DNA from 2 places in the Sinorhizobium numidicum genome. Region 2 is predicted to be linked to the other one. Evidence: riboswitches for the same ligand, from Rfam matches in the RefSeq annotation. Region 2 holds a riboswitch; the other holds the start of a gene.
What was found. Region 2 has a riboswitch for thiamine pyrophosphate ahead of thiC (phosphomethylpyrimidine synthase ThiC). Riboswitches for the same ligand answer to the same signal wherever they lie in the genome.

Region 1 (3,406 bases), on a different replicon from region 2:
GGTAAGTCCGCCTGCGCGCCCGAATAGGCGATGGCCACGAAGGGCAAGCCGACGAAAACGAGCGCGAGGGCCAGCCCGGTCCGGTCGGCGAGGCGCGGCAGCCCGCTCATGCCGTCGAAACGCCTGATCGCCTTGCCCGTCGTTTCGCCTTCCTGCGGCGGCGGTGCCAGGAATTTCAGAACGAGAAGCAGAGCGCCCGTCATGCCGACTTGAAGTCCGGAAAGGGCTATCGCCCGGGGCGGGTCGAAATCGAAACGAAGCGCCTGGTAGATCGCCACTTCGATGGTACTTGCGGCGGGGCCGCCGCCGAGCGTCAGAACGAGTGTGAAGCTCGTCGCGCAGAGCATGAAGATGAGACCGGCGATGCCCGGCAGCAATCCCCGGATCGCCGGCCATTCGATGAAGCGAAAGACGGCCATCGATCTCATGCCGAGATTGGCGGATGTGCGCCAGTACTCCGCCGGAATGCGCTCGATACCGGCCAGCATCAGGCGCGCGGCAAGCGGCATGTTGAAGAAAACATGCGCCAGAAGGATGCCGAAAAGCCCGTAAATGCTGATCGGCTCCTGTAATCCGACTGCGGCAAGACTCCTGTTCAGAAGCCCCTGCCGACCCCAGACCTGGATCAGACCGAGCGCCGCGACGAGGGCGGGCAGACCGAGCGGCAGGGCCATCAGTCGTAGCAACCAGATACGGCCGGGGAAGGACGCCTGCCGCGCCAGCGCGCGGGCCACGGGTATTGCGAACAGGATCGAGAGCAGCGTCGAGAGGCTTGCCTGCAGTAGCGTGAAGCGCGTTACGCGCCAGATATAGGCGTCGAACAGGCTGTAGGCTCCACCGTTGCCAGATTGGGCGAGCAGCGCGACGGCTGCAAGGCCGACGAAAAGCAGAACGCCGCCGAGACTGAAAGCGCCCGCGGCAATCGTCATGCGGTTCTCGGTGGCGGCAAACAATCTGGCCTCAATTCTTGCTCATCGCCGCCAGCCATTCGTCGACCCAGGCCTTGCGATTGGCGGCGACCTCTTCCGAGGACATCAGGAAGGTCTTCTGCGGATTGACGAGCTTGCCGAATGCTTCCGGCAGGGCCTCCTTGGTTGCGCCTACCGGCATCATCCAGTTGGTCGTCGGGATGATCGACTGGAATTCGGGGCCGATCATGAAGGCCAGAAACTCTTTCGCAAGAGCCGGTTCCTTCGCATTCTTCGTCATGCCGGCCACTTCGATCTGGATGTAGTGGCCTTCCACGAAGGGAGCCGCCTGATAACGATCGGTGTTTTCCGCCACCATATGGTAGGCGGGCGAGGTGGTATAGGAGAGCACCATCGGCGCTTCGCCCTTGGTGAAGAGGCCATAGGCTTCCGACCAGCCGGGGGTTACCGTCAGCACGCGATCCTTGAGCTTGGACCAGGCCGCGCCCGCTTCGTCGCCATAGACCGATTTCACCCAGAGCAGCAGGCCAAGGCCCGGCGTCGACGTACGCGGATCCTCGATGACGATCTTCTGCGATGGGTCGCCTTCCACCAGTTCTTTGAGGCTCTTCGGCGGGTTCTTCAGCGTCTCGGTGTCGTAGATCACGGCAAAGTGGCCGTAATCATAAGGAATGAAAGTGTCGTCGGAGAAACCACCGGGGACCTTCAGGCCGACGGTGTCGAGCCCGTGGGGGGCGAAGAAGCCGGTCGCCTTGGCCTCCGTAACGAGATTGGTGTCGAGGCCAAGCACGATATCGGCCTTGGAGGCCTCGCCTTCGAGCTTGAGCCGGGTCAGGAGCTCGACTCCGTCGGCGACGCCGACATAGTCGACCTTGCAGTCGCAGGTCTTTTCGAAGGCCTCGGCGACCTTGGCGCCCGGACCCCACTCGGTGATGAAGCTTTCATAGGTGTAGATTGTCAGCGTCTTTTCGGCAGCGGCGGCGGCGCCGGTCGCGACTGCCGCGAGGGCGACGGCGGCGATGGCAAGCCGGCTGATGTTGCGATGAAGCGAACTGGACATTTTGGGCACCTCTCCCCTGTTGTTGATGCTGCACGGGAAAAGCGCGTATCGGTCCGATCGCTTCTAATCCCTCCGCCGGTACGAGCCGGATCAGGTTCCGCGGGTTGGCCCGAAGCCTCTCAGCCATCGGGTCGCAAGCGAACCCAGGCACCCCGTTAGAGCAGCAGAGATTTAGCTTCCGGCGGCAGCCAAGGCAAGCGGAGTTTGGGTGGAAGCACTTGCCGTACGAGCCGCCTGCGCTATCAAGAGTTTGCGACAGGCCTGGACGCTTGTCAGGGCTCTGAACTCAAACAACGCTCGGCGGCGTTTGTTCGCCAAAACGGGGAGTATTTCGATGCCAGACATGCTTGTCCGCCTCTATGCCTTGCCTGAACGCCAAGCTCCGCGGCTTCCCGACGTAAGCATCCGGCGCGCCATGGCGGCCGAACGCCGGATCGTGGTCTCCTGGATCGAAGAGCGGTTCGGCGCAGGCTGGGCAGGCGAGGCAGAAGCCGCCTTTTCCGCGACGCCGACGCGCATCCATCTCGCCCTGCACCAGGACCGGCTCGTGGGCTTTGCCTGTCATGACGTGACGGCGCTCGGCTTCTTCGGTCCGACGGGCGTCGACGAAGGCATGCGCGGCCGGCGCATCGGCGAGGCCTTGCTTGTCGAAACCCTGATGGCGATGCGTGCAGCCGGCTACGGCTATGCCATTATCGGCGGTGTCGGTCCGGCTGAATTCTACGCTCGCGCCGTCGGCGCGGTGGAGATACCAGGTTCGACGCCCGGTCTTTACGCAGGCATGCTTTCTGCCGACGAGCCGTCGAGGGCCTGAACCTTACTCCACCTCGGCTAAAAGCGCGCGATCGACCCGGAAACGGCGTTCAGCCCTTTTCCTTCGGAGCTGGTTTGCGCTATGGGCTTCTGCCATGACCGGATCAACCTTCACCATCCTTCTCGGTGGCGCGCTCACGCCCACAGAACGGCTTGCCCGGCAACTGTCCGGCAGCCGCTTCATCGCCGCCGATGGCGGCATGCGCCATGCGACGACGCTCGGCGTCATTCCGGATGTCTGGGTCGGCGACTTCGACTCGACGGACGATGCGCTGCTTGCGGCCTTTGCCGATGTTCCGCAGGAGCATTATCCGACGGCAAAGACCGCGACCGATGGCGAGATCGCAGTCGAGGCGGCGCTTTCGCGCGGCGCCACGTCGCTGGTCTTTGCCGGCGCGCTCGGCGGGACGCGCAGCGACCACGCCTTCCTGCACCTTCTAAGGGTAGTCGCCCTGGCAGAAGAGGGCCTCCCGGTATTCTTGACGTCCGGGGAGGAAGAAGCCTATCCGCTGCTCGCCGGCTCGCGGGAGATCGATCTGCCCAAGGGAAGCCTGTTCTCGATCCTCGGCCTTACCGAACTCACCGGTCTGTCGATCGAACAGGC
Region 2 (3,406 bases):
CATGCGCCCAAAGGCCGTTGATCGCCTTGAGCAGGGAGGACTTGCCGGTGCCGGATTCGCCGACGAGGAGGGTCCATTCGCCACGGTCGAACTGGAGGTTCCCAGCCGTGACGAAGGGATCATCGTCGCCCGTGTGCATCAACTCCAGATGCCGGATGGTCAAACCGAGCTGAGGATCCTGCTCGGCATAGCGCAGCTCGGCGTGACCGGTGCGGGCATAGAAATCGCGGGGCTGTTGCACGTCCTCGATCGCCGTTGCAAGATCGGTTACGCGGCGTGCGTTCGCCCTTAGCGTCGCAATGTCCGGCATGACCTGTATGAACCACGAACAATCGGTAATGATCGCGTTGGCGAGCTCGGCGCCGGTGACGTAGGCCTGCAGGCTGATCCTGTTCTCGACATAGGGAAGGAGTCCGGGCGCGTAGGCTACGATCCGCGAGCCGAAGAAGTTGTAGACGAGCTGAAATCCCATATAGATCGCCGTGAGGATGTTGAGCCTCGCCCAGGTGCGGTCGACGTCGCGATAGCGCCGCCTGTGGATGCCCTTCTGCGCTTCCTCGGCGCGGGAGGCCGCGACGTGGAAACTGCGGTGGAGGAGCGTGGTCAGCTCGCGGCGGTAGCTGCCTTCGGCCCATTGCATTCTGACATCCAGCCTTTGCTGGATCGCTCCCAGCTTCGCCGCTACAAACGTATTGAAAGGGACGTAGGCGACGACCGCTGCAAGCGTTAGACAGGCGCTGGCGTAGCTGCCGAGGAACTCGAGGCCGCTGACCTCGGTCGACGTTTCGATAATCCTGCCGCCGACGAAGAAGAGCGACAGGATCACGCCGGCGATCCCCATGGCGAGACCGATGGCGCCGCCAGTCAGGCCTTTGATCGATTCCTGGACGCGCTGATCGATATTGTCCGGTACTCCAACCGCAGACGGGATGGCCTCTGCGGCGCCATGCTGCAGATGAAGATGCGTGTGATTGCGATCGAGTAGCGCGTCGTTAAAACGCCGATCGAGCCACGCGCGCCACTTGCGATGGAGGCTCGTTGAGAAGAAGTGGCGAACCGCCGTGAAACCGACTTCCCTGACCACGACGATCGCGGCCAATGTTGCCGCGCTTGCCAGAAGGGACCTGAGCGTCGTCGGGTTTTCTGGATGGTGAAGAAAGGCGATTGCCCCGACAAGTTCGCCCGACGCCTCGGCGAACCAGACGCTGGCCATTGCTAACAAAGCCGTAAGTACGATGATGATCGCCGCGAGGCCCCAGGCCTCCTTCCACCTCTCGGAGAGCCAGTAGGCAAACATCAAACCCCAGAAGCTGCGCATCGAGGAAACGGGGGTAGACTGCGGCTGCTTTTTTCCCCAATTGCGGCTCCACCAGTGCAAGGCTTTCTCCCGAGTGCGCTACCAGATCAGCGACATCCCTGACCGGGACCGACTGACGATGCCGTGCCGGGACGCTCTGATTGCGATCAACTCCTTGTAAAGATAGCCGTTGCGCGTTCATCTCTCAACTGAGCGGGAGCCTTTGCCGTCCCCGATGCTACCGCAGAAACCAAAATCACTCTTGACGCCACGCCCATAACGGTGACTATTTGCGTCCATTCACCAGGGGGGTCCCGGCAAGGGGCTGAGATACTGCTGTTGTGCGCAGTGACCCGTTGAACCTGATCCAGTTCATACTGGCGTAGGGACGGTGCGGACGTACAAAGCCAAGATTCTGTGTTTTCGCGGAATTTGCCGGCACAGCGTCTTTTCATCCTTCCGGCTTCAGAACTGGGTCTCCAATGTCAAATTTTGGAGCCTCACGATGAACGTTATAAAGCCTCTCTCCACCACGCCTTCCGTCACGCAAGGGCCGCTTCCGGCATCCCGCAAGGTACATCAGGCCGGCGAGATCCATCCCGAGATCCGCGTGCCGATGCGTGAGATCGCGCTGCATCCGACTTCCGGCGAGCCGCCGGTCACCGTCTATGATTCCTCCGGTCCTTTCACGCTCGACGGCGCTGATATCCGCATTGATGCAGGATTGCCGCGCCTTCGCCACGAATGGATCCTCAAACGCGGCGATGTCGAAAGTTACCAGGGACGCAGCGTCAAGGCGGAGGACAACGGCTTTGCGACCGGCGAAAGGCTGACACCCGAATTTCCCGTGCGCCACCACCCGCTCCGGGCGAAGTCCGGACAGGCCGTGACGCAGCTCGCCTATGCCCGGGCCGGCATTGTCACGCCGGAGATGGAGTTCATCGCCATCCGCGAAAACCTCGGCCGCAAGGCCGCGAAAGAGCCGCTCAAGCGCGACGGCGATAGCTTCGGCGCGTCGGTTCCCGATTTCGTCACGCCGGAATTCGTCCGCCAGGAAGTCGCGGCAGGCCGGGCGATCATTCCGGCCAACATCAACCATCCGGAATCCGAGCCGATGATCATCGGCCGCAATTTCCTGGTGAAGATCAATGCCAATATCGGCAATTCCGCCGTCACGTCGTCGATGACCGAGGAAGTCGAGAAGATGGTCTGGGCGACACGTTGGGGCGCCGACACGGTCATGGACCTTTCGACCGGCCGCAACATTCACAATATTCGCGAGTGGATCATCCGCAACTCGCCGGTGCCGATCGGCACGGTTCCGCTCTATCAGGCGCTGGAAAAGGTAAACGGCATCGCCGAGGACCTCACCTGGGAAGTTTATCGCGACACGCTTGTCGAGCAGGCCGAACAGGGGGTGGACTATTTCACCATCCATGCCGGCGTGCGGCTGCACTATATCCCGCTCACCGTCGATCGCGTCACCGGCATCGTCTCGCGCGGCGGCTCGATCATGGCGAAATGGTGCCTGCATCACCACCGCGAAAGCTTCCTCTACGAGCATTTCGAAGAGATCTGCGATATCTGCCGAGCCTATGACGTTTCCTTCTCGCTCGGCGACGGCCTGCGGCCCGGCTCGATCGCCGACGCCAACGACGCGGCGCAGTTTGCCGAGCTCGAGACGCTCGGCGAACTGACGAAGATCGCCTGGGCGAAGGACTGCCAGGTGATGATCGAGGGCCCCGGCCATGTGCCGATGCACAAGATCAAGGAGAACATGGACAAGCAGCTCGCCGTCTGCGGCGAGGCACCCTTCTACACGCTCGGGCCGCTGACGACCGACATCGCGCCCGGTTACGACCACATCACCTCCGGCATCGGCGCGGCGATGATCGGCTGGTTCGGCACCGCCATGCTCTGCTACGTCACGCCGAAGGAGCATTTGGGGCTGCCCGACCGCAACGACGTCAAGACCGGCGTCATCACCTACAAGATCGCGGCACATGCCGCCGATCTCGCCAAGGGACATCCGGCCGCCCGCATTCGCGATGACGCTCTTTCCCGCGCCCGCTTCGAATTCCGCTGGGAGGACCAGTTCAACCTGTCGCT

Region 1: another riboswitch for thiamine pyrophosphate. It lies ahead of thiB (thiamine ABC transporter substrate binding subunit); the one in region 2 lies ahead of thiC (phosphomethylpyrimidine synthase ThiC).

The regions. Positions count from the first base shown of each region.
Region 1 is NZ_CP120368.1:3,628,292-3,631,697, reverse strand. It holds gene thiP (thiamine/thiamine pyrophosphate ABC transporter permease ThiP) at 1-953, opposite strand, end outside; gene thiB (thiamine ABC transporter substrate binding subunit) at 961-1,989, opposite strand; TPP riboswitch at 2,040-2,154, opposite strand; gene PYH37_RS28650 (GNAT family N-acetyltransferase) at 2,324-2,803, shown strand; gene PYH37_RS28645 (thiamine diphosphokinase) at 2,898-3,406, shown strand, end outside.
Region 2 is NZ_CP120367.1:1,916,058-1,919,463, reverse strand. It holds gene PYH37_RS09090 (ABC transporter ATP-binding protein/permease) at 1-1,318, opposite strand, end outside; TPP riboswitch at 1,593-1,704, shown strand; gene thiC (phosphomethylpyrimidine synthase ThiC) at 1,803-3,406, shown strand, end outside.